Regions from separate parts of the Oceanispirochaeta sp. M1 genome, predicted to be linked through region 2. Evidence: riboswitches for the same ligand, from Rfam matches in the RefSeq annotation. Region 2 holds a riboswitch; each other region holds the start of a gene.

Region 1 (10,158 bases), on a different contig from region 2:
ATTTCGTTTTAACTCCTAGCAACAGCTTTTAACGGGAGCTTCATCCCCGGGAATATCGCGAAGAACATTATATTCATCATCCTTAAAGTTGATGCCTATTTTGGCAATCTTGATACAGGCTGTCAGAATCATCATCAGAGAAGACACCGGCAGGGATGCTGTAACTATGGAATAACTGAAATTCGACAGGGTCTGAAAACTTCTGTCCACACTCTCTATGCTCAGTTTAGTACCATAAATAACAAAGGCCGAAAGCAATGCAATAATTATTAAAAATACAAATAACTGTACAATTTTACCGATTTTAGGATTGAACTTTTTCACAAGCAGATCCACACCGACAAGGCGGGAATGTCTCATGGCAACATCTGCGCCAAGAAAAGCGGCCCAGGAAAAAAGAAACTTGGCAATATCATCCGCCCAGACAATGGGTTTATCAAACTGTCTGAAAAAAGCGGCTGAAAAAATCAGGATAACGATTGAAACAAATACTGTCCCCACAATCATTTCCTGTATTTTACAATAGATCTCGTATATCTTTCTCATCTATTCCTCAATACTCGGGTTATAAAAAATAGCCGGCAGTTCATACTTTCGGACAAGCTGCCGGCTTATTTTAATTAATGGTTAATTTGACTGTGAATTAAAGTCCAAGCTCTGCGTAGAGATCGTCTTTCAGTTCAGAGAATCCCATGTCTACGTATACAGACTGTACAGCGTCTACAAAGGGAGTCTTGTCAATTTCGAGAAAAGTAACACCCGCAGCTTCCATTTCCTTGATATAATCTTTGGACTTGGAAACAACAACTTCCTGGTTGTCTTTGTAAGCATCAAAAGCTGTATCCAGAAGGATTGTCTGGTTTTCAGCAGAAAGTCCGTCGAAAAACTTAGTACCGGTTACCATTGAGGCAATCAGAGTAAAGTGCTCGGAAAGACTTACATAAGATTTAATTTCATAGAATCTCATGGAGTAGATACCGGGGATCTGAGCTTCACATCCGTCTACAACACCCTGTTCCATTCCCTGATATGTCTCAGCCCAGGGTAGAGCAGTAGCGATAGCACCCATTGCATTTACAGAGTTTACGAAAAGATCGGAACCGATAGTTCTGATTTTAACACCCTTAAGATCAGCAGGTGTTGTTACAGGAAAGTCTGTTACCCAGCTTCTAACACCGGAATAACCGTTAACAGTAACCAGTTTCAGACCTTTTTCCTGGAAATCTTTGTCCCATTTAGCATAAAGCTTGGTATCTCTGATTTTGTTCAGGTAGGTGTAATCGGGGAGCAGATAAGGCATCTGAACCAGACCGAATTCGGGAACATAGGCAGCCAGACGACCGGGGTCGGTAGCATTGATTACAGGAACACCCTGAATAGCCTGTTCGGTAACATCATCAGTTTCACCCATTACAGCGTTGATCTTAACTTCTGCAGCAAAAGCTCCAGTTGCATTCAATCTTTCTGCATAGTCAAAATGACCCATGGACTGTGTGTCTTCCTTACCGCTGGTACCGGCAATAAATAATTTAGTGGCTTGAGCCATAGACGCGTCTCCGCCTTCCTGCTGACCGCCGGCAAAAATGTTGCCGCTCAGTAGAAGAGACAGAACTACAAGAATAATAAGATTTTTCTTCACAAAGTTCTCCTTTGATATAATATACAAACACACTACCATACAAGTATGCATTTGGCAACAATTATTACAATATTTTAACTCTGTTAACTATTGATCCATGAAAGTGCCGGAGAACAGGAGCTTATGGAGAGCAATATTTGAAACAAATTCTCTTGCCGTTATGGATGAAATAAATTTGAATGAGTTATCACTCAAACCATGTTATTATATTTTGGAACTATGGAAGCATAGGGAAAAATATTCATGCCTCAGTTTTAAAAAAGGAAAATAAAAATGAAAAGCTACTGGCTCACAAACGGTCGTATCATCGACGGAACAGGATCTACCGCCAAAGAGGGTAATATTCTAATTGAAGATGAAAAAATTATCAGAATACAGGAGGAGACTCCTGATGACGGTCTTCCTCAGATAGACTGTGAGGACCATATTGTGGCGCCTGGGTTTATAGACATTCATTCCCACCTTGACTGGTTTGCCGGAAACGAAGGAAGCAGGGAATTGATGATGCCCTTTCTTCAGCAGGGAATCACAACTGCAGTAGGTGGAAACTGCGGTTTCAGTACTTTCGGTTTCCCCGTATCCCATCCCTATAGAGAACTTCTGAGTGATAATATCTTCCGTTCAGGCCGGGCAAAACTCAGCTGGCAGAATGCAGCAGGTTATAAAGAACATATCAAAGAGAACGGCAGCCCCATGAATATCCTCTCTTATGTAGGTCATGGAACCACAAGAACCTCCATCAGAGGCTACGATGCGAATCCCCTGACAGATGCAGAACTGAAGCAGCTTCTGAGTCTTCTGGATGAGAGTCTGAAGCAGGGAGCCTGCGGGATTTCCCTGGGTCTCCAATATGAACCCGGTATTTTTGCCGACAAAAAAGAGCTGAAAGCCGTAGCAGAGCTGGTAAAATCCCATAATAAGGTACTTGCGGTACACCCGAGAGCAGCCTCTGCTGTTTCCGGAACCTATCCTATGAAACCCTTCGGAACTCCCCACCATATTCTGGCAATTCAGGATATGATCGAACTGGCTGAAGAGACTGGAGTCCGCCTCCAGTTCTCTCATCTGATCTTTGTAGGCTCACAGAGCTGGAAAAGTGCGGATAAGGCATTCAAGCTTCTGGAGGATGCCAAAGTCAGAGGGGTGGATATCCACTTTGATACCTATGGCTATTCACTAGGTGCCAGCAGAATAAATGTAATCCTCCCTGAATGGTTTCTGGCAGACCTTAATAAGAATGTGGAAAGTAAGTCAGCCTTGAAGAGACTCTGGGTGGAAATAAAGGCAATGGAGCTTGTTCTAGGCTTTGGATTTGAGCAGATCAGAGTAACAAATACCGTATATCCCGAATGGAAAAAATATAATGGATTGTATCTATCAGAAATTGCCCGGAACCTTGGACAGAGCAGCTTTAAGACTCTCTGCGATCTTGTCCGTCTGAGTAACGGTACTGCCGCCGTCCTGATGGAGCGATATTCCAATCCCGAGATTTTAAAAAGGATGATCGCCCACCCTCAAGTCCATTATCAGACTGATGCATGGATGGAAAGAGAGGGTATAAATAACCCTGCAATCTACGGCTCTATCCCCCGCATCCTCAAACTGAGCCGGGAGCACAATATTCAAAGTATCGAAGAGAGCATTAGAAAGATGACCGGAGCCACTGCGGAAAGACTGGGAATACCAAAGCGGGGATATATCAGAAAAGGATACTATGCCGATCTGGTTGTATTAAATGAGAAAACCATCAGCGACAGGGAAGATGAGAATGGGATTCCTCTTCCACCAGAAGGAATAAAAAGGGTCATAATCAATGGGAAGATGCTTTTAACTCCTGAAACAGCTAAAGAGATAAATCCTGTAGGCAGTGAAATGCCGGGAATGTTTATCCACATCTAATTATGGGACCCTATATATTCACAGTTCAGTACAAGCTATAGTAAGTTAAACTATCAACTCTGGAGAGATTCTCTCCAGGGGTGATGAACTCCCCGAGAAACCAAATTCCCGGGAACAGAAGGAATTGTAATGATATTAGATACAATCGCCAATGCGGCAAAATACGAAGTACTCCACAAGAGCTTTAAAAAAGCCTTTGATTTCATCCGGGAATCAGATCTGAAATCCATGGAACTCGGCCGCTATGAAATAGACGGAGACAATATCTTCGCTCTGGTTCAGGGCTACACAACTAAGGCTGTCAATGAAAAGCAGTTTGAAGCACACAGAAACTATATTGATATTCAGTATATGATCTCCGGTTCCGAAATGATGGGCTACACCACTCCTGATTATTTAACAGTTACAACAGAATATAATCCAGATACAGATGTTGAACTCTACTCTCATACATCTTTTACTGAGTGTGAACTTGATGTCAAAGACTTTGCAGTGTTCTACCCCGAGGATTCTCATATGCCGGGCTGCAGCATCAGAGGCAGGACTGCCGGAGAGGTGAAAAAACTGGTTCTAAAGATCAAAAAGTAATCATCTGTTTCTGATAAACACGCCGGAACCTTTATGGGATCTTGACCCGAAGGTTGCGGCGCAATAGAATAACAGCTATTAACTAATTTCCGAGGTTCTGCCTCTACAGATTCTGCCTTTTCCAGGCACGATCCATGAGTCTTTGCCCGCAGGGTTGTTCCGGAAACAGAACAGCCTCCCGTGTTTGGAAAGGAAATACATTGAAACGTGCAGGAATTATCCTTCTGATAATCCTTATACCGGTCCTTCTCTTTTCAGAGGAGTACAGCTATAGGACATCAGACATTCTGAGGCTTATGGACTCAGAGTACCTGAGAAAATCAACATACTCATTCGACGGCCTTTATTATAAAGGCTGCTCACTTCTCGAAACACTGCCTCTTATGGAGGAAGTATATGAGATGGATATCCGCAACGCCGGATCAAAAAATCTTTTAAAAAATGATGACCTGGGTGAATACTGGGCCGAGGCCCTACTGGTAAGTGAAGATAATTCATCAGGCCTCAGTCTGATATTCAAAGACAGGATTTATCATGACCTGACTCAGCTGAATTTCAAGGGAACAGCCATGGAATCTGATGAATTGGAGGTCTGGCTGTCCTGGGAAGGTGTTGATGCTCTCAAAGATGAAATTGAAAACTTTGCAGACCACCACAACATCAGTATCAAGGCAGTAGAAGTTCCCAGTCCCGATTCGAAACTACATTCAGTTGTAAGGGCCAGAGGAGATGTACCTGACCTTGTGATGATCCAATCCAGTGCCGTAGAAAAACTGGTTTCAGCCAGGGCTGTTCAGAACCTTGGATATATAAAAACTCCAGATCTTATCATACAGGGTACTGAAGCCTTTACTCTCAACAACAAACTATGGGCCCTCCCGTTCTACTTTGATACACAGCTGATCTATTACAACAGGAATCTGCTTGATTCAGTACCCTCTCCCGACTGGACATTAAATGATATGGAGCTGGCAGCCCGGCAGATAAGAGAGAGGAATAACAAGATTCATCCTCTGGCCTGGAATGCCTACTCCTCCAACTGGCTGATTCCCTTTCAGGTTTCCTTTGGAAAAGGGGAGCTTATAGATTCTAAGGGAATAATCACAGTCAATGATAAAGCGACAGAAGAGGCATTGAATTATATCCTCGACTTAAAGGAAGAAAAACTTTTGAGCCCCCTTGAAAGAGATGCCATGGATGCCCTGTTTATTGCAGGGAAAGTAGGAATGATAATGAGCGGCTCTTATGCTGTCCCCTACTTCGAGTCTCTGGGGCTGGAGTTCGGAGTTCTCCCCTACCCTATAAATCAGATGACAGGGATTCCTCTCTCTCCTCTACTGGATTTCAAGTCCTTCTGTATGACCCGGCAGACTAAACATCCCATTCTGGCCCGCCGATTTCTGCAGCATATGATCGGTGCGGGAGTACAGCAAAGATTCTGTCCTGCATTAGCAAAACTTCCGGCCAGAGTTGATGTACTGGATATCCCGGGAATATCATACGGATATCTCTCCCTTCTTAAATCAACTGTAGTAAGAGGAACCGTGGTCCCTCCACAGCAGATATACAGCATCTATAAGAATAATATGTGGAAACTTCTCAGGTTCGCACTCTCAGGCCAGTTGTCGGTACACCAGACTCTGGAGAAGGGACAGACCCTGATGAACAATTCAATAAAAAATTAATTGGTTTTATAAAGGAGTTTGAGATGAAAAAATTATTGTATCTGGTGCTGACGGCATTCCTGCTGTTCACCATAGGATGCGCAACTGAAGGCAATCCCGTAGCCGCAGAAAATGGGGGGAACAGTGAAGCTGCTGTGGCAGAAGTGGATGATATTTCCTCTGCGACTCCCGCAGGAGAGGGCTGGAGAATTGAACTGATGGGAGTACGCAACGATGAGTTGTGGCAGAGCCAGCTCAGCTCCTGGAAGGAAGCTGAAGATGGAAGCTCTGTTGAGATGAGCCTTGAAAAAAAGGGTGAAACAAAGCTCTACAGTGGAATACTCCTGAAGGATATTGTCGCTATGGTTGATGATCCCTCAGGCGGCATGCCCTATGAATTCCAGGAAGATCTCTGGAAAGAAGGCTATGACATAACACTGACTGCCGCAGACGGATACAGTGCCAGCTTCAACAGCGCCGATGCCTCTTCTGAAGAAGTCCTACTGGTGGACAGTATAGACGGCGAAACCGTATCTCCCCAGATTGCCGGTAATCTTACAGGCAAGGCATGGGTACGTAATCTGGTTAGCATTGAACTCAGCCTGGCAGCTGTTGATCTTACACAGAACAGCTTTGATTTTATATTAGATATCAATAACAATATATCTTCCTACACTATTGCCGACCTGGAAGCCATGGATATTTACGTAGAAGACAAAGGCAGTTTCACTAACAGCTACGGTAATACGACTGATGGGATTTACGGTGGAGTCAAACTGATTCCCCTGCTTTCAAAATCAATGGACGTAACAGTCGAGTCCGCCATCAAGATTATTGCCATGGATGGTTATGAAATGAGTTACGGGGGAGACATGCTCCTGGATCAGACCGATGGAGACTGGATTCTGGCATTTAAAGAAAATGGTGAGTACATGCCCGAAGATCCCGGCTATATACGTCTGGTAAAAGTAGGTCCACAGAACCCCAATATTACCGGCCATGTATCTGCACGAATGATCAAGAAGATCGTAACAGAGGGTGAACCCTTTAAAGACTTCGGTCTGACTATTGTACAGAAAGATCTGACAGAAGTTTTTGACCGTCAGACCATGCAGAGCGGTGTGTCTGTAAATAAAAACAAGGTTACCTACTACTACCAGAAAAAAGATCAGGATATCGAGTATATGGGAATATCTCTCTGGAGACTCCTGGAACGTCCTACCGGATACAAGGCTGTTGAAATTGCAGCGGGTGATGGCTTCTCAGTAACCCTGGACAATGCTCAGATTGAAGGAAATGACGATGTTATTATCGCCATGTATACCGGAGACGATGATTCTCTTCTTGATGATAGCGACTGGCCTCTCAGACTGGTATGGGACAAAGACGCAGCCCTGGTTCCCGATGGAATAAAAGCTGTCAGAAATGTAGAAAAAATTACCCTTATTTATTAAGTAGGTGTATTAGAATAAAAGCGGGGGCTGGTTATCCGGCCCCTTTCTTTTTACCATGATGAAAATAAAAAAAGAGACCGCACTGGAAAACAGATTACTCATCCTCCCTATCCTTTTCCTGATTATTCTAATCGGTGCAGCACCCTTTGCGACCGCTTTGAAAGACAGCTTCTTTCATGATAATTACGGAGAACGCAGTTTTGCAGGTCTGGAGAATTTCAGGACCATCCTGGGAGATGCGGCCTTTCCCTTCAGTCTGAATATTACCGTAATCTGGGCCTTTCTCAATGTTAGCCTCAGTCTGTTTTTCTCTTTTCTCCTTGCACTGAGACTCCTCAAACCGGGCAGATCATTCTTATACCCTATGCTGCTGATTCCCTGGGGCATCCCTGTCTATATTGCGGTTCCCCTATGGAGAGCGTTCCTCCATGGCAGCGGAGGCGAATCCATTATCAGCAAATTGACGGGAATACAAATCAATCTGATGCTTGATCCTGCCGCCGGTTTTCTTGGAGCCCTACTGGTCAGTCTCTGGATGAGTATTCCTGTTACCACCTTTGTTTTTGCCGGACATATGAGGAAGGTGAGCCGCTCTGTAATTGAAGCTGCCGCACTGGATGGTGCGGGGGATGCCGAGATTGCCAGATCCATCTATATTCCGGAAATCAAAGAATCACTTCTGGCCATGGCCGTACTGAACTTTATCAAGGCCTTCAAGGAATTTACTCTTGTATTTATGCTGACATCCGGCGGCCCTCCTCTGATCAGCGGAATCACTGACAGGCATATCATTGGAGCCACCACGACCTTAGGTGTCTTTCTGTATGAAATATTCCTGCAGCATAACGACTGGGGAATCAATGCAGCCTATGCAGTGATTATGGCTGTCCTCGTACTCTTTATTATGTCCCTCTGGATTCTGATCCGAAAGAAAAAACCTTTGAGGATACTCCTGATTCTATCCGCTCTGGCTCTACTCCCCGGAGGAAGGCCGATGCTCTGGTCACTGGCAGCCGGATATATGATTGCCGCCATACTCAAAAGAGACCGTCTCTTGAAGATTCTGCTCCCTGTTCATCTTACATCTGTTCTGTTCTTTGTAAGTACAGAAGGCGTTCTGGCAGGGTTCCATCCCGGAATAATAATCCCCCTGCTGGCCCTGCTTTTCAGTTTTCAGGAAAGTTCATCTGCAAAGGGAGAAATCCGAAGCTTCAGAACAATTATCCCGGTCAAAGGAGTGAAGGCTGCATCGGGAATCAGCATGTATATCTTCAATCTTCTCAGTGCAGTGATTCTCTATATGCTGATCTGGATGAGCCTGTCAGGAATCAGCGCCTGTTATATAGACTCTTTCATCCCCCCCATGGCCAGTCTTAAAAACTTCATCACAATCTTTACAGAAGAGGGGATACTCAAGTACTTCGCCAATACATTTGTATTAGCAGGAATGACTGCAGTACTCCTCCCGTTTGTTGTGTTTCCCGGGGCAGTATATCTGGATAAGGCCGGAAAGAAGAGAACACTGGCTTTTCTGGCAATTATTCAACTCATGGGAATGGCCGGAGGAATGCACTCACTGATTCCCCTCTACCGGCTTTTCAGAGGGATGAATCTGCTGGACAGCTATATTCCACTGATACTGATCTATCTTTATCACTCCATACCCATAGCCCTCTTTATACTGACGGCATACCTGGGGAACCTCCCCTCCTCCTACAGAGATCTTGCCCGGATTGAGGGTATGGGAGAACTGAAATACAGCTTCAGGATTCTGCTGCCCCTGTCACTCCCGCCTCTTCTGACGACAGTAATGCTGGCATTCATCTCCGGATGGAACGGGTTTCAGGCACCCCTTCTTTTTTTAAACAGTGAAGAGAAGTATACTATAAGTCTGAAGCTACACAGCTATGTTGGAAATCTGGCATCGGGAAGCCCCGTATGGAATTTGTTTGCTGCCGCTGCAGTTGTAAACACTCTCTTTATTGGAGCCCTCTTTCTGCGATTCCGGAACCCCATGACCATAAGCCCCATAAGCGAGAGTGAAACCGATGAGTAAACTGATACTTGTAACAGCCGATAGAGACCGTGGGAAGACCACAGCGCTATGGAATCTCTACAGACAATTTCATGTTGAGGATAATAACCGGATAGGCGGCTATATATCTGTTCTCAATAAGGATAATAATAAATCCAGAATAGTTCTTAAGAATCTCAGGTCAGGAGAAGAGATGCTGCTGGCAAGCTGTATTGAAGAAGACTGGGCAGGACAGGAAGAGCGCTGTTTCAAAATGGGCATGCGATATACATTTTTTCAAGATGCATTTGACAACAGCTATGACTCATACAAAGACGCTCTGGACTGCAGCCATATATTCATAGATGAAGCGGGGGCTTTAGAACTGAAGGACAAGGGGTTTTCCCCTGCCATCGAATACCTGAAAAGCAATTTCAAGGGGACCCTTATCATTTCTGTCAGGGAATTGTTCCTGGAAGATTTTCTGATAATATATTCCTTCGATAAAGGATGGACAACACAGGTTTTTACAGTATAAGCCTGTCAGCTCCTGAATAGACATTAAAACGCCGTCCCCGGACAAAAGCACAGACGGTCACATTATATTTAACAGCCAGTTCAACAGCCTTGTCCGAAGGTGCTGAAATAGAGGCGATAACAGGGATTCCTGTTCTCACCATTCTGAGAATCATATCTGAAGAGATTCTACCGGAGCTGAGGATTATTCCTTTTGAGAAATCACAGCCTTCCCGGAACCCTTTCCCCAGAACCTTGTCCACCGCATTTCTCCGGCTTATATCATCGGCCCAGTGAACAATACCATCGACGGCAAAGGCGGCCATATGGGCTCCGCCGGTTTCATGATAGACAGATGGAAGTTTCTGAAAGGCATCCATGAGA
Region 2 (10,158 bases):
ACCGACAGAAGCAACTTCCGGCAGAGAATAGACCACAGATGGTACATAACGCATGTCTGCTTTTTTCAATGCTCCTAAAGCATTTTCGGCAGCCACTTCACCTAGTTTGAAGGCGGCATGGGCCAGCATTTTCTGGCCGGTCACATCTCCTGCTGCATAGATACCGGAAATATTGGTCTCCTGATATTCATTGACAAGTATGCGTCCACGTTCAGTCTTGATAGAAATTTCACCCAGAACAGAAAGGTCCGGTACCCGTCCTATTGAAAGGAGAGCCTTCTCAGCTTCCAGAGTTTCACCCGATGAGAGAGAGAAAGCCAGTCCGGGACCTTTTTCTTCAATTTTTTCAAGGCGTACACCCTTATATATTCCGGCACCCTTTTTTATCAACAGCTTCTCAATAAAAACAGAGATAGAAGTATCCATAAATGGCAGCAGCCTGTCTTCCATTTCAACGATGTTTATTTTGACACCGAATGAGAGGAAAATCAAAGCCATTTCGACCCCGATAACTCCCCCGCCGATGACAGTCATACTGGCAGGCAGTTTATCAATAGACAATATTTCATCACTGCTGAAGACTCTTGGAGTATCAATACCCGGTATTGGAATTCGGGCAACTTTTGATCCGCCAGCAATCAGGATCTTATCACCCTTAATCTGATCTGCTCCATCGATGGACACTGTGTTTTCAGATTCAATGATGCCCTTTCCATAAAAGACATCCACACCATTGGCTTTTAACAGACGCCCGACTCCACCGGTCAGCTTTTTCACTACCTTGTCTTTCATCTTCAGAGTAGCAGGCATATCGACCTGAAATTCCGTATTTATCAGCCTTATCCCACGGGAAGCGGCATGTTTGATCTCTTCAATTATTTCAGCATTTTTCAGGTAGGCCTTTGTAGGAATACAACCCCGGTTTAAACAGGTTCCCCCCAGGGTATCCTGCTCAACAAGAGCAACCTTAGCACCAAGCTGAGCAGCTTTTATTGCCGCCACATACCCGGCAGGACCTCCTCCTATAACGATGAGACCATATGAGCCGTTATTCTGTTGTTTCTTTGTATCAGACATAATTTCTATCTCTCCTTAAACCATCAAAGCCAGTGGGGTTTCAAGTAATTCCCGTATTCGGCTGAGGAAGATAGAAGACTCGGCACCATCTAAAATTCTGTGGTCAAAAGTAAGGCTGAGTCCCATAATATTACTTACACAGACTGCTCCATCCACTAATTTCAGTTTTTCATCTATAGCACAGACACCCAGTATGGCAGCCTGTGGCTGATTAATAATGGGTGTAAAACCGCTTATCCCGAAGGTACCGATATTACTTATGGTAAAGGTTCCCCCTTCCATTTCCTCTGATTTGATCTTGCCCTCTCTTCCACGCTTTGCCAGGTCGGCAGCGACAGAAGAAAGTTGTTTTAAAGAAAGCCTGTTTGCATTCTGAATGACAGGAACCAGAAGACCTTTTCCTGTTGCCACAGCCATACTGAGATTTATATTCCCTTTATAGATAAGGTCTGTACCATCAAGAACAGCGTTAACCCGGGGATTTTCCTCAAGAGCAAGAGCACAGGCCTTCAATACAAAGTCATTGATAGTGATTTTGACTTCACCATTGAGAGCCTTATTGATCTGTTTTCTAATCTTCAGCATTTCGCTTACGTCAGCTTGTATATGACTGGTTACAACAGGTATTTCAGTATGACTCTGAAGCAGCCGTCTTCCTGTTATTTTCTGAATATTGGTCAAAGGAACTCTCTGATCCTCAGCCATACCTGGGCCTTGCAGTTCCTGAGAAACATTTGAATTCAGATCAGAGCTGAAAATTTTTCCATCATGTCCACTACCCTGTATACCTGACAGATCTAGACCCTGATCCAGAGCCACACGTCCGGCCAGAGCTGTTGTATTCACCTGTTTAAAGGAGAGGACATCGGCTTCCCGGATTTCCCCGGACCGGCCACTGGGTGATATTGATTCAAGGGGCAATGCTCTTTCAGCGGCCGCTCGCCTGGCCGCAGGAGTTGCTTTGACTTTACCATCAGAAACATTGGATGACTCATTGGGAATCTCAGTCTCTGCAGGTTTTGCCTCAAGGTCCGGGAGCCCTGGTTTGCTGATGTCCTGAAGTTCACCAAAACCTTCAGAGGAAGACTCTGGAATCTTCTCTCCCGGTTTCCCTATCCAGGCGATGGTCTGAACAACGGGAACTGTCTCTCCGTTTTCATAAAGGATTTTCAGGATAGTTCCATCATAATCCGATTCCACTTCCATGGAACTCTTATCGGTTTCAATCTCAACAACGGGGTCGCCTGTTGAAACAACATCCCCTTCTTTCACGAGCCATTCAACAATGACTCCTTCTTCCATAGCCATACCCGTTTTGGGCATTATTATTGATTCAGCCATAATGCCTCCTAAAGGATTTCGTCAATGGCAGCAGAAATGCTGTCTATTGTGGGTACAACCAGAGCTTCCAGGTTCGGATTATAAGGAATGGGAACATCCAGTCCTCCGACTCTTTTTACCGGAGCATCCAGATAGAAAAAAGCATCACTGTCAACAATAACACTTGAAAGCTCCCCGCCAAATCCACCTGTCTGGCAGGCTTCATGAACAATGACAACCTTTCCAGTCTTCTTGGCAGACTGAATAAGACAATCTTTATCCAAAGGTACAAGGCTTCTGATATCAATGACTTCGATTTCAATACCCTTTTCAGCGTATTTATCAGCAACTTCCAGACTACGCTGGACCATGCGGCCATAGGTGATAATGGTCAGGTCTTTACCTTCCCGTTTAATATCTGCCACACCAAGAGGAATTGTGTAGTCATCCTCGATTTCAGGGACTTCACCCTTGGTTCTGTATAAAAGTTTCTGTTCAATAAACACAACGGGATTGTTGTCCCTGATGGCTGTTTTCAGGAGCCCTTTGGCATCATAGGGGGTGGAGGGTATAACAACTTTCAGACCCGGGGCATGACAGACCCAGGCTTCCAGACTTTGAGAGTGCTGCTCTGCTGCACCTGTACCAGAACCACCGGGGGCCCTGAGAACCATGGGAACAGACGCCTGTCCACCAAACTGAAACCGGGTTTTTGCCGCCTGGTTTACAAGCTGATCCATGGCCAGTGTCATAAAATCACTGAACATCAGCTCTGCAATAGGCCTGAGGCCGGTCATGGCAGCCCCGGCAGCGGCTCCCGTAATTGCCATTTCGGTGATTGGTGTATCCAATACACGCTCTTCACCAAACTCTTCAAACATCCCGCGGGAGACACCGAAGGCTCCCCCGTATAATCCGATGTCTTCACCCATAAAAATTATATTTTCATCACGACGCATCTCTTCGCTCATGGCTTCTCTGATAGCATCTGCATATGTTATTTCGCGCATTGTATTCTCCTGTATCTCCGGTTCAGTCGGCATATACATCATCAAAGATGTTTTCAATTTTAGGTTCAGGACTGTTCTCTGCAAATTCAACAGCATTTATTATATCCTGCTCTGCCTGCTTATCCAGAGCCTCCAGATCATCCTTAGAGGCAAGACCTTCTTTTATAAGAAATTCACTGTACCGCTTAATGGGACACTTTTCCTTCCACTCTTTAACTTCTTCTTTGCTTCTGTATGCCTGGGGATCACTCTTGGAGTGACCAAACCAGCGATATGTATTCAATACCATCAGCATGGGGCCGTTTTCTTTAACATATTCTTTTGCTTTGAGAGTTTCTTTATATATATTGACCACATCATTTCCATCCAGGGCCAGTCCTTTGATTCCATAAGAAGAGGCACGAACCGAAATATCATCGATATTCATGGATTTACTTACATGAGTAGACATACCATAATAGTTATTGGTGCAAACAAATAAGACTGGAAGTTTCCAGACTGATGCCAGGTTCAGAGCCTCATGAAAAGTACCTTCATTGCTGGCTCCGTCTCCAAAAAATCCGACGGTAATATTATCTTTCTTTAAATATTTCTGACTCAGACCGGCACCTACAGCGAGTGGAATTCCTCCCCCCACAATACCGTTTGCCCCCAGACTGCCAACTGAAAAATCGGCAATATGCATACAACCGCCCTTGCCTTTACAATATCCGGTTTCTTTACCCAGGAACTCAGCCATCATTTTGTTGATGTCCATATTCTTACCGATTCCCTGATTATGACCACGGTGGGTCTGCAAGATATAGTCTTCATTTTCGAGAGCAGAGCACACGCCGATCCCGGTAGCTTCTTCACCAATACAGAAGTGAGCTGTTCCATGAACCTTGCCCTCGACAAAAAGACGGGCAGCTTTTTCTTCAAATTTTCGGGTCTGAACCATTTTAAGATACATGTCCAGATACTTTTCTTTTGTAATCTTCACGCTTTTTGCGTGAGATGTAATGCCTTTTGTATTCTTCATACATATTATTCTACATTAATTCACTTGCATGTCAATTGTAACTTTATTATTTATTTTTTTACATATGTTATTACCATGGATTTGCTCGATTAAAATCGTTACAATCAGATCATGTCAGAGAATCCAATCAAAATTACAATCATCGGCGGTTTCCTTGGAAGTGGGAAAACAACAATCCTCAACAATATAATCAGGGATTTACCAGAAGGGCAGAGAACAGCAATTCTGATAAATGATTTCGGAGATGTTAATATCGATGCCCTTCTTATTGAAAAGGGAGATTATTCCAAGAAGGAGATTAAAGGCGGCTGTATCTGCTGCAGTCTCAAGGAGAAACTGCTCCAGAATCTTCTCACCATAGTAAACGATGAAAAACCGGATCATATCTATATTGAAGCCACCGGCCTGGCCGTTCCCTGGGAGATGAAAAAAAGTATCAGCACCAACTTCAGTGCCGACAAACTCCTGGTGGATGAAGTACTGGTCTGTACGGATGCAATTCAGTTCAAACGCTTCCATGATTATCTTCCCGCCTACTCCAGGCAGTTTGAAGGAAAGCCCTATGTGCTGATTACAAAAGCGGACATTCATGCTTCTGATCTTCTGAAAGAAATCAGAGAAAAACTGCAGCGTCATTATCCGGGAATTTCCGGATTCTCGGAATCCAGAAACGGAACATGGACCAGACCGGAAGCTCAGGATAAAAGAGAAGAGGATCTCCCCAGGGGCATGATGCCCTTTCTTTTACAGGCGAAAATGATAGATACGGGTAAAGATGGAATTGAGCAGCTCTCATTTCAGGGAGCCCTTAAAGAAAATTCGGAAGTGCTGAAATCTCTGATATCAGAAAACAGTGAGAAAATCATCAGACTTAAGGCTCTGATTCCCCAAGAAAGCAGCTGGAAGAGTATTCAGTTTGACGGGGAGATACTTTCAGAGGATTCCATTTATCCTGAAGATTCAGGATTGCTCAAGGAAACAATTCTTACTCTCTTCTGCATGAAAGAGCATAGAGCCTACTTGAAAAAGGTATTCACTCAGATCATAGGAAATTGACAAGGCTGAATATCCCCCCCCAATCTCTCAACCTCCACCTATTGGCGGAAAGAGTCCGAGCACATCACCGTCTTTGAGAGGACTGTGCGGTTCGGCATGGACATTGTTGACAAAAATAATAGTTACTTTTTTCGGTGGGATACCCATTCTGTTCATTATATCCAGCACACGATCCCCTGTTTGAAGAGGAAAATCCGGAACCGATGGAAAGAGAGTACTCAGTGTCGCAAATGTTTTTACTTTAACAACCCCTGCACTCAAACCACATCCTCCGCATAAAAACCCAGTTCCAGAATATCATTTTTATGATCAGAAAGAACAGTATTGAACAGTTTGAGACGCACAAGATTTCCGTCAACCTTGATCCTTCTATCCTCACCGCTGCTCATGCTCTTCCGCATGGCCTTGATGGGACTGTTAGAGCGGAGCATGGCCCCCACCAGACCGGGCATGGCTCCGGACAATACAATTGTATCCCCGGAAACCAGCCTGGTGGAATCAGGTTCATCCACACAGCCGTTATTCAGGATAAGGGTCTGTACCTCCCTCTCCATCCCTTCAGGATCAAGAGAGAGGATTCTGAGGATAAAAGATGTGACAGTCTCCCCGGGCATGTACTCAACAAGAACACCCTGCTGAAGGACGCTGCTCAGGAAGATTCCGTCACATGATCCTTTATCAATTCTTCGCATTACCAGTTAAAGACCTCATCCAGTTCCTCATCTGTTACTTCAAAAACTGCATCGTGGGGTGCCAGTTTTTCTCTCTTGAAATACATAGGCAGACGGTCATCCTCTTTTGTGAATCCTGCACCCTTATTGAAATCCCGCTCCATTGTCAGAACAGATTTACCAAGTGCGGTCACATCATCTGCAGTCATACTCAGGCCGAAAAATGCATTTATAAGATCTACAAAGGCATTGAAAGTTTCAGGCTGATCAAGAATGGGGAATGCAATAAAGAGACACATTCCCGTAGAGTCGATGGCCGCAGTGGCAATCTGGAGATTTCTTGAGAGTTCAATCTGTCCCTGAGGTTTAAGAGGATCTACAAATCCGCCCACTTTAAGAATATTTGTGGCAATGGCATATCCCGCAGTATGGTCGGCACCCTGAGGGGTAGTCGCATAGGTAACACCAATTCCCTGTATGGGTCTGGGATCGTAGGCAGGCATAGCCTGTCCCTTGACAACGGGAGCTCTTTCAAGACCGAATGCCTTTGCAGTCACAGCGGCGCCGCTTCCAAGGATTCGACCCATTGGAGTTCCATCCCCTACTTCCTGAAGAAGTTTAATGGCAGCTTTGGCATCACCGAATTCGGCCATACCTGCATCCATAGCAACCGCAATGGTGGCTCCCATTTCAATTGTATCCAGACCGAAGTCATCATCCATTCTATCCATCTGAGCAATGGCATCAAGATCATCTATGCCGCAGTTGGGTCCATGGGCCCAGACTGTTTCATATTCGGGCTGCTTGGTGACGTAATTACCTTCCTTGTCCACATAGGTACCGGAGCACTGAATGACACAGCCTCTGTGACATCCATGGGTTGCCTTGCCACCCCGGGCTGTTTCTGTTTCAGCCAGTGTCTCACCGCTGATTTTATGAACATTGGGAAACTGACCCTTTGAGAAGTTATTTACAGGGAATCCACCAGCCTCGTTTATTATATTGGCAAGAACATTGGTTCCATACGCAGGGAGTCCCTGACCCGAAACACCATGAGCCTTAATTCCCTTGATAAAAAGCTTATTGGCAGCCTTGAAGGCATCTTCATTTACAGGTTTTCTCACTGAACATCCGCTGTCATCAAGAACAATGGCCTTGATTCCCTTTGCTGCCATTACGGCTCCCACACCGCCACGTCCGCAATGTCTTGTGGGTCTGAGTTCAACATCAGTACAGGCAATAGAAGACGCTGCCAGTTTTCTCTCTCCTGCTGTACCGATAGACATATAGGCAGCCTTGTCGCCATATTTTGCGACTAATTTTTCAACAACATCATAGTTATTCAGTCCAGTGATATCAGTGGCCTCTACAATTGAGATTTCATCTTTTTTTACAACAAGAGTATAGAGTTTACCCTCAGGAGATTGTCCTTCAAGAATAATTGCGGCATAACCGATACGGGCCAGAACCTGGGCGGCCTGTCCTCCTGCATTGGATTCTTTGATTCCACCGGTGAGGGGGCTCTTACAACCTACCGAGAGTCTTCCGGAGATAGCTGCGGCTGAACCGGACATCATACCGGGAGCAATGGCCAGCTTATTTTCAGGACCCAGAGGGTGACAGAGAGGAGGAACTTCTTTGAAAATTACTTTAGTAGTGAGTGCTCTTCCGCCGATACCGGCATAATCACCCACATCTTCAATAACATATTCCGGAGTGGAACCCATTTTGATGCGCAGAATCTTATCCATACTTAACTCCTTTATAAGGACCTCAACAGTCCATATTTCCCGTATTTGAACCCGGATATCTAAAAGTCCGGACGGTGTATCTCCTTTTCAAACACGGAAGGCTCTGAGATTTCTCTCCAGAACCCTTACGGTCAGAATTCCTTTGTCTTAATAAAAGACTTTAGGAATAAAGACTCGGAGAAGTACGCTGAATTTAAGTATATTATAGATTGGTCATTTGTAAATGAAATTGTTACTTTATATTAACAATTCATGTGTACAAATCAGAAATCGGAGGATAAAAATCCAAGGCCCATATATTATGAATTAAATCTTTAAATTATGCCTTCTCTGTTGTCTGAATTCTACAAATGTTGTATTGTCATACAATAGGAGTCATAGATGGCCAAAATTCGTCAAAAAACAGTTGTAGAGCAGGTAATGGAGCAGATAAAAGAGCTTATTGCCTCCGGAGAGTATCAACCGGGAGACAAACTGCCTACAGAACATGAACTTGCAGCACGTTTCGGAATAGGCCGCTCCTCAGTTCGTGAAGCCATAAAAATATTCAATTATCTCGGAGTCCTGAAATCCAAAGCTGCCAAGGGCACTTTTCTTTCAGACAGAGCTAATATTTCCACCGAAGCACTCTCCTGGGCCATTTTGATGGGTAAAGAAGAACAACATGAACTTATCGAGACCCGAGGAGCAATCGAACTCTGGAGTGTAATAAACCTGACAAGACAGTCTATGGAAAAATCTGAAGCCGTTGAAGAAGTCCTGAAAGAGCTGCAGAAAGAGGTTGATGAGATGAAAGCCGGAATTGAATCGGCCTCTCCTGAAACAACCGTAGAAGCTGATTACAATTTCCATAACATCATAGTTAAGAGTACCGGAAACACTCTATTCTATGCCATATACCAGACTCTTAAATCCTTTATGTATGAAGAGATAGTAAAATCCCAGGATGATTATTCCGACCGTTCTCTGATTGTTTCTGAACATCAGCATATTGTTGATACAATCAGATCCGGTGAAATCAACCAGTCAGTTGTAACCTTCAGCTCTCATATCGAAAATATTGAAAGCCGCCTGAATATCCGCTGATCATTCAGCCTCGATTATTCCCTTAATTATTTAAAATCCAATAAAAAAACCGCTTCCCCTTGAGTTCCTTCATTAAAGAAGGCAACTCTCGAAGAAACGGCTTTTCAAGCTGTTCTATTGCTTAATTAATAATTGAGTTTTACAGGCTTTCCTGTTTTCAAAGATTCACCAGCTGCAATTGCAATCTGTACGGGTCTCAATGCGTCAATGCCGCCCAGGGGAGTATCTGTATCATTGATAATAGCCTCACAGAACTCTCTCAGTTCCTGTACAAAGGAAGCCATATAACGCTCAAGAAAGAAGTGAAAAGGTTTTTCAGAAATGATTCCATCTTCAGTACTGAGTACTGCCGTAGACTGTGTATCATTTCCAGTCGCAACAGATCCCTTACTGCCGAAAACTTCAGCACGCTGATCATATCCATAGGCCGCTTTTCTGGAGTTATCGATACAACCGATAGCACCATTGGCAAATTTCATAGTTATCAGTGCGGTATCAATATCACCGGCCTTTCCTATTTCGGGATCAACAAGCACAGCACCCTGAACAAAAATTTCTTCTACTTCACTGCCGCTTAAATAACGGACCATATCAAAATCATGGATGGTCATATCAACAAACATACCACCGGAACTTTTTACATATTCGATGGGGGGTGGTGAGGGATCTCTTGAAACGATCTTAATCATGTGGGGATCACCGACTTTGCCAGCCTCCACAGCATCTTTTACGGCTCTGAAGTTGTGATCAAAACGTCTGTTGAATCCAATCTGGAACTTCACACCCGCTTCCTCAACAATTGCCAGAGTCTGCTTGATACTTTCGACATCAAGGTCAATGGGTTTTTCACAGAAGATATGCTTTCCTGCCTTTGCCGCTTCTCTTGTAATCTGTGCATGTGTATCTGTAGGAGTACAGATAAGAACAGCATCAATTTCTGAATCAGCTAGAATATCCTTGTATTCTTTAGTTGTTGATTCAACACCCATGGACTGTGCCCAGGCAGCAGTCTCATCATTCATAAATGGGTCAGCCATAGTTTTAACTGATGCTCCGGAAATCTGATTACAGATTCCTTCGGCATGTACCCTTCCGATTCTTCCGGCACCTATGATGCCGATATTCAATTTTTTCTTCATTTTTATCTCCCGGTTCTGAAAACTATT
Region 3 (10,158 bases), on a different contig from region 2:
GAAGGGTCTTTTAAGCTCACCCTCCTCTTTCGTGATAACAGTTCCGGAACTGGATTCACTTCCAGCTGCAGGAATAGTCAGAATTGTTCCAATACCGAGGGCTTCCACAATCTGTGCTTTACCTTCATATAAATCCCATACATCACCTTCATAGGGAACACCTGCTGCTATGGCTTTGGCAGAGTCGATGACAGAACCACCACCTACTGCAAGAACAAAATCAATATTCTCTTCACGGCAGATTTTTATTCCCTCATAAACAAGAGAGAGACGGGGATTAGGTTTTACACCTGCAAGTTCAACCCACTCTATTCCTGCCTCTTTGAGAGATGCAGTCACCTTGTCATAAAGACCGGTTCTTTTTATAGATCCTCCTCCATAGTGGAGAAGTACTTTTTTACTGTAAACACTGACCGCTTCACCGACCTTAAGCTCCATCCCTTTACCGAAATATATTCTTGTGGGATTTCTAAAAATAAAATTATCCATTATTATATTTACTCCTATCTTTGCACTATCAAGACTCTGAGACCGAGTCTTTCAATAAAGATACTAATGGTAAAAGCTTTAAACCAGTTTTTTCGGATCACAGAGCAGATCTTTGTCAGTAGAGACCCTCAGACATTTTTTACATATGAACCGGGGAGACAGTACTTCGGCAAATATTTCACTTTCCTGCTTTTTCTTCAGACCTTCCTTGGCCAGCTTACACATTTTTTTATCCAGTTTTGACACTTCATCCTCGCAATTAGGCATATCTAACAATATTCATTATAATGAAATATTCTGTGAATACAAGTATCTCTATAGAGTAAGAGCCCAGGATTGGTACTCTTCCAGGCTCATACTGTTATATGACCTGAAACAATTATTAAAATAGGAAATATCCTCTATCTGCAAAACCCTGTAAATATGATCACATGACAGCCCCCCGGCAAGGAGAACACAGGCTCTGCCGCATAAAAGACGTATAGGAAGATCTTCATTTTCATGGGGAGAAAGGCTGAAATACACTCCTCCTCTCCCAGCTGCATCTGAAAGAAGAGGAGAAAATCGTTCCGGTACAAAATAGAGAGGCCTCATATCGGCACTATCGTTGTTCCCGGGCAATAAATAGAGCAAAAAAACATATACCCTCATAAGAATGGAGACTAAAATACCAATCATGATACATTGGCTTCAGTTGAGACAGGAGGTATAGATGATTCCGGTACAGAAAGGAGAAGCCCTCATCCATGATGCCGCCGAGGGACACTGGCTTTATTTCAGGAATCCCCTTGCTGTCTACAGCACAACAGTTCATTCAGAGATACCCTCACTTATCAGATATATTCATAAAAGGGTCTGCAGTGAAAGACTCTATGCCGCCGGATTTATCAGCTATGATGCCTCACCGGGCTTTGATAAGGCTCTGCCTGCCTCTCAGGAAGTAAAGACTCCCCTCCTTTCATTCTCCCTCTACGAGGCGCCGGAGATAATAAAAGAACTGCATTTTGAGAGCAGTGAAAAAGATAATAAGGAACTGAAGTGGACTCCCTGCATCAGCAAAGATGAATACAATAAGGGGTTTTCGGCTGTAAAGGAATATATAAGAACCGGTCACAGTTATCAGGTTAATTATACATACAGACTGGAGGCAGAGTTCAATGGAGACCCCCGGGATCTGTTCTGCCGGATGCAGAGGGCACAAAATGCTTCATACGGGGCCTATCTGGATTACGGTGATATGGTGGTAGCCTCTGCGTCCCCCGAGCTTTTCTTCTCACTGAACGGGGATAGGATAATGACAAAACCGATGAAGGGTACAGCTCCCAGAGGAATGACCACCAAAGAAGATAGAAAGATTGCTCAGGAATTCTACCATTCAGAGAAGAACAGGGCCGAGAATATGATGATTGTGGATATGATCCGAAATGATCTGGGACGGATAGCCCGAAGCGGAACAGTCCGGGTACCCAGGCTCTTTGAAATTGAGAAATACCCGACACTCTGGCAGATGACAACAGAAGTCCATGCCCAAACGGATGCAGAAATCCCGGAGATTCTTGAAAACCTGTTTCCCTGCGCCTCCATAACCGGAGCCCCCAAGTACAGAACAATGGAAATTATTAAAGAGCTTGAATCCACAGCCCGGGGACTCTATACCGGTTCAATAGGATACTGGGGACCCCATAGAAGGGCACAGTTCAATGTAGCCATCCGGACGGCCATGATGAACCGAAACGAACAGACAGCCCGATATGGAACTGGAGGTGGAGTAGTATGGGACTCCACAATGGAAGGGGAATATGAAGAGTCACTCACAAAGACAGGTATTCTCAGTAGAAAAGAGAGAGTATTTTCACTGTTGGAAACACTGAAATGGACAAAAGAAGATGGATTCATTCTTTTGGAACGACATATAAAACGCCTTGAAGAATCGGCAGACTACTTTGACTATCCCTGCAGAACGGGAGATATTAAGAAGGCTTTAGAAAAAACATCCGGAAGCTTCAGGGGTGAAGAGGCTCAGAGAGTACGGCTGCTTCTTGATAGAGATGGAGAAATACACATTGAGGCACAGCCCCTGAATGAGCAGGATTCCAAGGGCCTCAGGACCTTGAAGAGAGCTGATTATCCTATGAGCAGCAGAAATCCATTTCTCTTTCATAAGACTACAGAACGGGAGATCTATAAGAATCTTCTGAAGGAGAATCCTGATTATGATGATGTACTTCTATGGAATGAACAGGGAGAAATCACAGAGAGCTGCATTGCCAATATTGTACTTGTTCTGAAAGGGATTCATTACACTCCTCCCGTGAGCTGTGGGCTTTTAGCCGGTACCATGAGACAGGAGATGCTTGAACAGGGAGTTCTGAAGGAGAGAGTTGTCAAAGCAGCAGAAATAGCTGAAGCAGATGAAATCTACCTTATCAATTCTGTCAGAGGTATTATGAGAGTCAATTACAGTGAATGAGAATAATTTCAAAAGCGCTTGAGTTGAGTCCTTGTCCAGTTGCTCAACTCTTCTGTCTCTTCCCGGCTCAGAAGAAAGAGGGATTCACCCTGGTACAGAATTGTCTTTGGTTTATCAATCAGGCGGACTGACAGCTGAGATTCTGAGGGATCATGATACTGAAGATGATCCAGGACTGCACCGGGTTCAAGAATGGCTATTCTGTCTATTCCCGGATGATTCAGAAGCTCTTTGGAATCATAGGCTCTCCCCTCTTCCAGGCCCTCCAGCTGTCCCCGAAAACGGCCGTCCATGCCTTGCAGGCGCAGAGCGGTTCCTGCCAGAGCCCCGATTATCCCATCACCCGTTCCTCCGTGTTCGGACAGGCGGATACCACAGCGTTCGGCCAGACCGTAGGCCTCAGATTTGCTCAGGACTTCCCCCTTGGCCCTCTGTCCGAAGCTTATAAATTCATCTTTATTACTGAGTTTATGATACTCAAGAATACAGAGCCCCGGATCTGAACCTTCAGCGGATCTCTCCTGTAGAAAACGCACGGCTTCTTTTTCTATCTGATCCACCAGATCAGGATGGTCTTCTTCAATTTCCAGTTCAAAGCACATGGCGCTGTTATGAGATGTATAGGGAACATCGGGATGTACAAAAAGCTGATGCCGGGAGATCCTCTTTGAAGGTCCCCAGCCACGCTCTGAGCTGAGGGTTCTAAAGTCTTCCAGGATGTGGCCTGTTCCCGGACTGGTTAGATTATCTGTATCATCGAAGGCAATCAGCAGCTTCATTTTACTCTCCCTTGGGTGCACGCATACCGCTGCCATCTTTGATACGGGCAATGGTTTCATCATCAATATCGATAGAGAAGAAGCGGGAATAAAACTCTCTGATCTCCTGATCGAGATTTATATCCCCAGTATATTCAGGATAGAGAGTGACGGCTGTCCAGAGAATGGCAAGGGGAGTCTCCATACCGCCGGGATGTCCCCAGCGTGAGATCCCGATGGGAATCTGATACACATCCTTATTCTTTACCGCCTTTAAGCCGCCCCACATCTCATTACTCAAAAGATATTCGTCTACACCGCCTTCATTGCAGATTATCACTTCAGGGTCCCAGAGATAAATCTGCTCCAGGGAGGCAAAAAACTTATTGTCTCTGAATTTAAGAGTCTCTCCAATGGAGACATTATCTACAGCACAGATCTCCAGCCATTCAGCCGGTAGAGTTCCGGCAGCATCGGTTCGGACCGCTTCATTCACAGAGTGATAGACTCTGATCCGTTTATCAGCGGGTAGAGAGCTGAGGAGGTTCTTCACTCTGTCCATGGTCTGCTGGTAGTAATGATTAAACTCCCGGCCCTTCTCCTCACGGTTCAGTGCAGAAGCAATAATACTGATGGCCTCCATCTGTTCCTCAATACTCTTGTATTCAATAACCAGATAGGGAATATCAAAACGCTCCAGCTTCTCCACTTCAGCTTCCAGACGGGCACTCTCTCCTTTCAGAAAAACAAGATCGGGTTCCATTTTGAGGAGTTCTTCAATATGAACCACTCCGTCAAGAGTTGTTACCGCTGCATCTGCCAGTGAGGGATTCAGCTGATTGAGCATTTTATCCCTTTTCAGCCCGGGTACAACCGCAACGATATCCTCACCACAGCCCAGCATGGTGGTGACATGACCGGAAAAGGCGTATAGGCAGGCGACTCGCTCAACTGATTCGGGAATAAGCACTTCCCGGCCGAAGGAATCTGTAATCAATCGTCCTTCCGGAACAGAGCTCTCCTCAGACAGATTCTGGTTCAGCTGCTCCGGCTGATCCTGCATCCCGCGGGCTGTCAGCTGCTGACTGACTACAAAAATCATCAAGGTGATCACGTGGAATAATAATTGTCGTTCCCTATATCTTCTTATATCCATTATTCAGCCTTTCTGTTGGAAGGGATGGGAATTATATTGTTTATGGAATGATTCCCGTCCATATGATTTACAAGAGCCGTACGGACTCCGTACACTCTTTTAAGATTTTCTGGAGTCAGGATATCCATAGGCCTGCCAGATTCCTGTATGATTCCCTCCTGCAGCACTGCCGCCCTGACAGGGAGTCCGCAGTTTTCAAGAAAAAAGACCTGATTGGGAGAATGGGTGGACATGAGGACCGAACGCTTTCTGTTTTTTACAAGAGAAAGAATGGTCTCAAGCATAAGGATCTCATTTCTGTAATCCAGATGACTCCCGGGTTCATCCATAATCAGCAGGGGTGCCTCCTGAACCAGGGCTCTGGCGATAAGCACCATACGGGCTTCGCCTCCCGAGAGCCTTGAGTAATCCTTGTCCTTCAGGGTTTCCAGACCCAGTTCTGTCAGAACCCTCAACACCAGTTTCCGATCCTCTCTTCCCGGAGCTCCAAGAATACCCGTATAGGGAGTCCGTCCCATCAGTACAAAATCTGAAACAGTAAATGGAAAATGACTGCTGTGCTTTTGAGGAACATAGGCTGTAATTTTTGCCAGCTCCTGAGGATTCAGGTTCTTCTGATCTTTCCCCATAATGGTCACAGATCCGGAAGGGGGGGTAAGAAGCTTCAGTATACAGTCCAGCAGTGTTGTCTTGCCGCAGCCGTTCGGTCCCAGAAGACAGAGGACTTCTCCCTCTTCCAGACTCAGATCCAGACCTTTCAATACCTGTTTACTGCCATAACTGAAATGAAGATTTTCGACTTCCAGGAGATGATCTTTCATTGCCAGCCCCGTGCCTTTGTCCGGTAGAGGAGATAAATGAAGAAGGGTGCTCCCAGAAATGATGTAAGGATTCCAAGGGGAAGCTCACTGCCGCTGATTGAACGGGAAATCAGGTCCACCACAATAAGAAAACAGCCCCCCAGAGAGAAGCTGAAGGGAAGGAGCCAGCGATTGTCACTGCCCACGATCATCCGTCCCATGTGGGGAATAATAAGGCCGACCCAGTTAATACTGCCGCTCACACAGACCGCAGCTGCTGTAGCCAGGGTGGTGCATATAACAACAAAGATGCGGGCAGCGGGAACATTGATTCCCAGAGTCCCGGCCTCCCGTTCACCCATGGAGAGTACATTGATTCTATAACTGAATAAGATGAGTCCCAGACAACCGGCCAGCATGGGAATTCCTGCAATAAGAATATCCTGATACCGGGCTGAAGCCAGACTCCCCATAAGCCAGAAAACAATAGCAGGAAGCTGATCATAGGGATCGGCCACATATTTGAGAAATGAGAGCATGGCTGAAAAGAGTGAACTGATCACCATCCCTCCCAGAACAAGAGTGATATGTGCCTTGGCATTATATATTCTTCCCACCATAAAGCTGAAAATCACTGCCAGCAGCCCGAAGAGGAAGGAAAAACCAATCGTCATAATGGAGGTACCAAAAAGAATAATCGCCAGTGCCGCACCAAAGCCTGCACCCGAGCTGACACCAAGCATTCCGGAACTTACAAGGGGATTACGAAACAGCCCCTGAAGGGATGCACCGGAAACAGCAAGACTCCCTCCCACAAGCATCCCCAGGATAGCCCGGGGAAGACGGATATAGAGGATAATTCTGCTTTCGGGACCCTCGTCATTAAGCGGCCCGCCCCTGAATACTGAAGCAAGGCTACCCAGAACATCCCCCCCTCCCACAGGATAGCGCCCCACAAAAAGTGAGCCCAGCATGACAAGGAGTGGAACAGAAATGAGAAGAATATAATAAAGGGATTTATGCCTCTTCAGGAACTCCACAGGATTCGGGTACTTTTACGGTGCAGTCCGGAAAGAGATTGTTGTATCCTCTCCCAGGGTGGAACCGTTTTTAGCCTTCAGCTTTCCGGAAATAACAATTGAGTACCCAGAGTCTTTATTCAGATTCTCATGTGCTTTCACTCTGATAATCCGTTTAAACTCAGGCTCAATCTGATCATCAGCCATAAGAACCTCAAGGGCCACCGATTCTCCATTGTCATTAAGCAGGGTAAAACAGCTTCTGTTGTTATCTGAAACCTTCATATTGATAACATTGCTGGTAAAGGTCAGAACAAACTCTGCATCCACCAAAACATCAACAGCAGCTGCAGGAGGATCACTTGAGTCAAGCATTACGGTTTTATCACCGGCGGCAAGAGGTGACAGAACCAGAAGACTGAGAGCAATAAGAACAAAGATTTTTTTCTGCAAAGACTGAAATGACATAGAAACTCCTGAAAAGAAAAGTGTAGTGATGAAAGAGGAGCCGGAATATAATATCCGAATAGGGTGTATCTCCTTTCCAACAGGGAGGCCTGTCAGTTTCCCGAGAGACCCTTGGTACAGACTTATATCCGTACACCGACTGAAGTTCATGGAATAATTTCTACATGAGAAAATCCTTTAGAAAACAACAGTTCGAAGATTTAATTCATACTAACACCGCTATAAGTCTTTCTACAAGAAGTTTCAGAGAATACAAAGCAGACAGGACCTTTCATTGCAGGCCTTTTTCCTTCTGAATTAAAAAAAAAGAATCATCCTGAATACAATTGATGTTATAGTAAATTTTTTGATTATACACACAACCCACTCCATGGTTGAGTTATTAAGGGATTCACACATGAAAACACTGCTGAAAATCTGCCTGATTATTCTTATACCCCTTATCCTTCTGATCTTATGGCTCACCCTCACTGACTATAAGCCTGAAGACCTTGAAGCAGTCTCAATAACTCATCAGAGTCGGGAGACTGCCGGTGATACTCTGGATATTTTCAACTGGAACATCGGTTACGGCGGCCTTGGCCGAGACATGGATTTCTTTATGGATGAAGGAGAGCGCATCAGGGCTCCCCGAGAGGAGTATGTTTCTTACAGAGAAGGTATATACAAGGCCATAAATGAGAGTTCTGCAGAGATCTATTTCTTTCAGGAGATAGACTGGAAAAGTACCCGCTCCTATAAAGATAATCAACTGGAGCAGATTTCAGATATTCTCAGAGGTAAATCCTATGCCTTTGCATCCAATTACAGAGTAAAATATATCCCCTCCCCCCGGATCATCGGCACTCAGTACGGCTCAGTCCATTCAGGCCTGGCAGTATATTCTGATTACACAATGAAGAAGGCGGAGCGGCATGCCCTGCCGGGTAACTATACCTGGCCCAAGAAGATTTTCTTTCTGGACCGCTGCCTGCTTATGACAGTACTACCGGAAAAGTCCGGAAGGGAGTGGGTTCTCATAAACCTTCATACATCGGCCTATGACAAGGGCGGTTTTCTTAAAAAAGAGCAGCTTGAGTTCATAAAAACGCTGGCCTCCGAGGAATTTGAGAAGGGTCGGTATGTAGTAATAGGTGGAGACTGGAACAGCTTTATGCCGGGCACCGATGCTGATCAGTTCACATCCACTGAAACTGCCCAGGAATTCTACCAGCCCCTGCCTGAAGACTGGTCCATGCCGGGTTGGTCCTGGGCTTTTGATCCGAAAGTGGCGACAAACCGTTCACTGAAAGACCCTTATGAGGCGGGAAAGAGTTTCAAATGTGTAATAGACGGCTTCCTGGTATCACCCAATGTTGATATTCTTGAAGTGAAAGGAATCGACCTGAATTTTGCAAACTCCGATCATAACCCAGTTATGCTGCGAGTCGGCATGAAATAGGAAGCAAATGGAAAACATACTTAAAAACAGACAGTACTACAAATTCTGCTTCTATGGTTTTCTGAAAAATCTCCGTTTTTTTGATGCTTTCTTTATCCTTTTTCTTATTGAGAAGGGTTTGAACTTTACACAGATTGGAACTCTTTATGCTCTACGTGAAATTACCACCAATCTTTTTGAAATACCCTCAGGAATCATTGCAGACAACTTTGGCAGAAAGCGTTCTCTTATCGCATCACTTCTTGTTTATATTATTTCATTTCTGATTTTTTATATCTCAGATAACTACTGGCTTTTCTTTTTCGCCTTCCTTTTTTACGGAATAGCTGAGGCATTCCGCTCAGGAACCCATAAGGGGATACTTATGGATTATCTGAAGATAAATAAAATGGATAACATGAAGATTGCCTACTACGGACATACCCGATCCTGGTCTCAAAAAGGCGCCGCATTATCATCCCTTATAGCGGGGATTATTATATTCTATAACGGCTCCTATGAGATGATCTTCCTATATTCTATAATCCCCTATGTAATCAATTTTCTGCTGATAATGTCCTATCCGGGGGAACTTGATAAGTCAACGGAGCAGTCTGTCAGAAAGGAAATTTTTTCCATAAAAGCGACTGTAAAAGAGCTGTTCTCGGTCATCAGAAAGCCGGAAGTATTCTCCATCCTCAATACTTCCGCCACCCATTCAGCATACTTGAAAGCCGTTAAAGACTATATTCAGCCGGTTATGGTGAATGTGATTATACTCATACCTCTTCTACAGGATACTGAGATAGAGAAGAAGAACGGATTATTTATAGGGATCATGTATTTTCTGATCTATCTAATCACATCCAGAGCTTCCAGGATGGCATCACAAATTGCAGGAAACCGGGAGAAGAGCATAGCTCTCACAACCCTTCTTCTTGGTTTTTCATCTGGAATTATCTGCGGAATTCTGTATGGGGTAGAGTTATGGATACTTGCTCTTATAGCATTCATGGGTATTTATATTATTGAAAACATAAGGAAACCGATCCTTACGGGATTTATTTCTGATAATACATCCAATGAGATCCTGACTTCCGTTCTCTCGGTTCAGTCCCAGTGGAAAACCATCATTACAGCCCTGTTGTCCGTCAGCTTCGGGATTCTATCTGACGCCTTTGGAATAGGAGCGGCATTGGCCGGGATCTCATCATTCCTGATGATCTGGACTTTTATTATCAAGGCAGTTAAAGAGCGGAAATAATTGAATAGACCAGAGCCAATGTAAAAGTGGTTTTACTGAGGCATAAATACCACTGGCAGAGTGTCTTACAATTAAAAAACTCCAGTTCCCACTAACCTTTAAATTAGAATGATTGAAAGTCCCTTACCAAGCATCCAAGAGTATAGTGGATGACTCTTTCTCTGACACCGCATAAATGGTATTTACATCCAAGGTTACATTTATCTCTCATGTCATTCCAACTTTAGCAATTAACGAGTCATATTCGATATCAAGGCTCATAATATTTACTGCATCACCAGATGAACCTTTCATTTCAATAGCTATCTGTTTAT

What was found. A riboswitch is a leader RNA that binds a small molecule or an ion and turns the genes downstream of it on or off. The one in region 2 is predicted to bind molybdenum cofactor.
Region 1: linked by a shared signal. The riboswitch ahead of DV872_RS01485 (extracellular solute-binding protein) and the one ahead of DV872_RS13350 (aldehyde ferredoxin oxidoreductase family protein) in region 2 are both predicted to bind molybdenum cofactor.
Region 3: linked by a shared signal. The riboswitch ahead of DV872_RS00865 (Ig-like domain-containing protein) and the one ahead of DV872_RS13350 (aldehyde ferredoxin oxidoreductase family protein) in region 2 are both predicted to bind molybdenum cofactor.

Annotation. Positions count from the first base shown of each region.
Region 1 is NZ_QQPQ01000002.1:61,976-72,133, forward strand. Features, by position in the region: gene DV872_RS01460 (TRAP transporter large permease) at 1-2, opposite strand, end outside; gene DV872_RS01465 (TRAP transporter small permease) at 16-546, opposite strand; gene dctP (TRAP transporter substrate-binding protein DctP) at 644-1,639, opposite strand; gene DV872_RS01475 (amidohydrolase family protein) at 1,913-3,538, shown strand; gene DV872_RS01480 (YhcH/YjgK/YiaL family protein) at 3,668-4,126, shown strand; molybdenum cofactor riboswitch at 4,202-4,337, shown strand; gene DV872_RS01485 (extracellular solute-binding protein) at 4,327-5,811, shown strand; gene DV872_RS01490 (hypothetical protein) at 5,835-7,244, shown strand; gene DV872_RS01495 (ABC transporter permease subunit) at 7,303-9,300, shown strand; gene DV872_RS01500 (nucleoside-triphosphatase) at 9,293-9,796, shown strand; gene DV872_RS01505 (formate dehydrogenase accessory sulfurtransferase FdhD) at 9,786-10,158, opposite strand, start outside.
Region 2 is NZ_QQPQ01000017.1:11,700-21,857, reverse strand. Features, by position in the region: gene lpdA (dihydrolipoyl dehydrogenase) at 1-1,077, opposite strand, end outside; gene DV872_RS13380 (dihydrolipoamide acetyltransferase family protein) at 1,093-2,418, opposite strand; gene DV872_RS13375 (alpha-ketoacid dehydrogenase subunit beta) at 2,427-3,407, opposite strand; gene DV872_RS13370 (thiamine pyrophosphate-dependent dehydrogenase E1 component subunit alpha) at 3,430-4,428, opposite strand; gene DV872_RS13365 (GTP-binding protein) at 4,540-5,484, shown strand; gene DV872_RS13360 (MoaD/ThiS family protein) at 5,512-5,745, opposite strand; gene DV872_RS13355 (hypothetical protein) at 5,742-6,176, opposite strand; gene DV872_RS13350 (aldehyde ferredoxin oxidoreductase family protein) at 6,176-7,906, opposite strand; molybdenum cofactor riboswitch at 7,971-8,098, opposite strand; gene DV872_RS13345 (FadR/GntR family transcriptional regulator) at 8,288-8,992, shown strand; gene iolG (inositol 2-dehydrogenase) at 9,118-10,131, opposite strand.
Region 3 is NZ_QQPQ01000001.1:211,519-221,676, reverse strand. Features, by position in the region: gene DV872_RS00900 (iron-containing alcohol dehydrogenase) at 1-489, opposite strand, end outside; gene DV872_RS26350 (hypothetical protein) at 568-756, opposite strand; gene DV872_RS00895 (hypothetical protein) at 805-1,083, opposite strand; gene pabB (aminodeoxychorismate synthase component I) at 1,202-2,959, shown strand; gene DV872_RS00885 (hypothetical protein) at 2,968-3,738, opposite strand; gene DV872_RS00880 (ABC transporter substrate-binding protein) at 3,740-4,819, opposite strand; gene DV872_RS00875 (ABC transporter ATP-binding protein) at 4,873-5,694, opposite strand; gene DV872_RS00870 (iron ABC transporter permease) at 5,691-6,647, opposite strand; gene DV872_RS00865 (Ig-like domain-containing protein) at 6,729-7,160, opposite strand; molybdenum cofactor riboswitch at 7,214-7,370, opposite strand; gene DV872_RS00860 (endonuclease/exonuclease/phosphatase family protein) at 7,507-8,601, shown strand; gene DV872_RS00855 (MFS transporter) at 8,609-9,844, shown strand.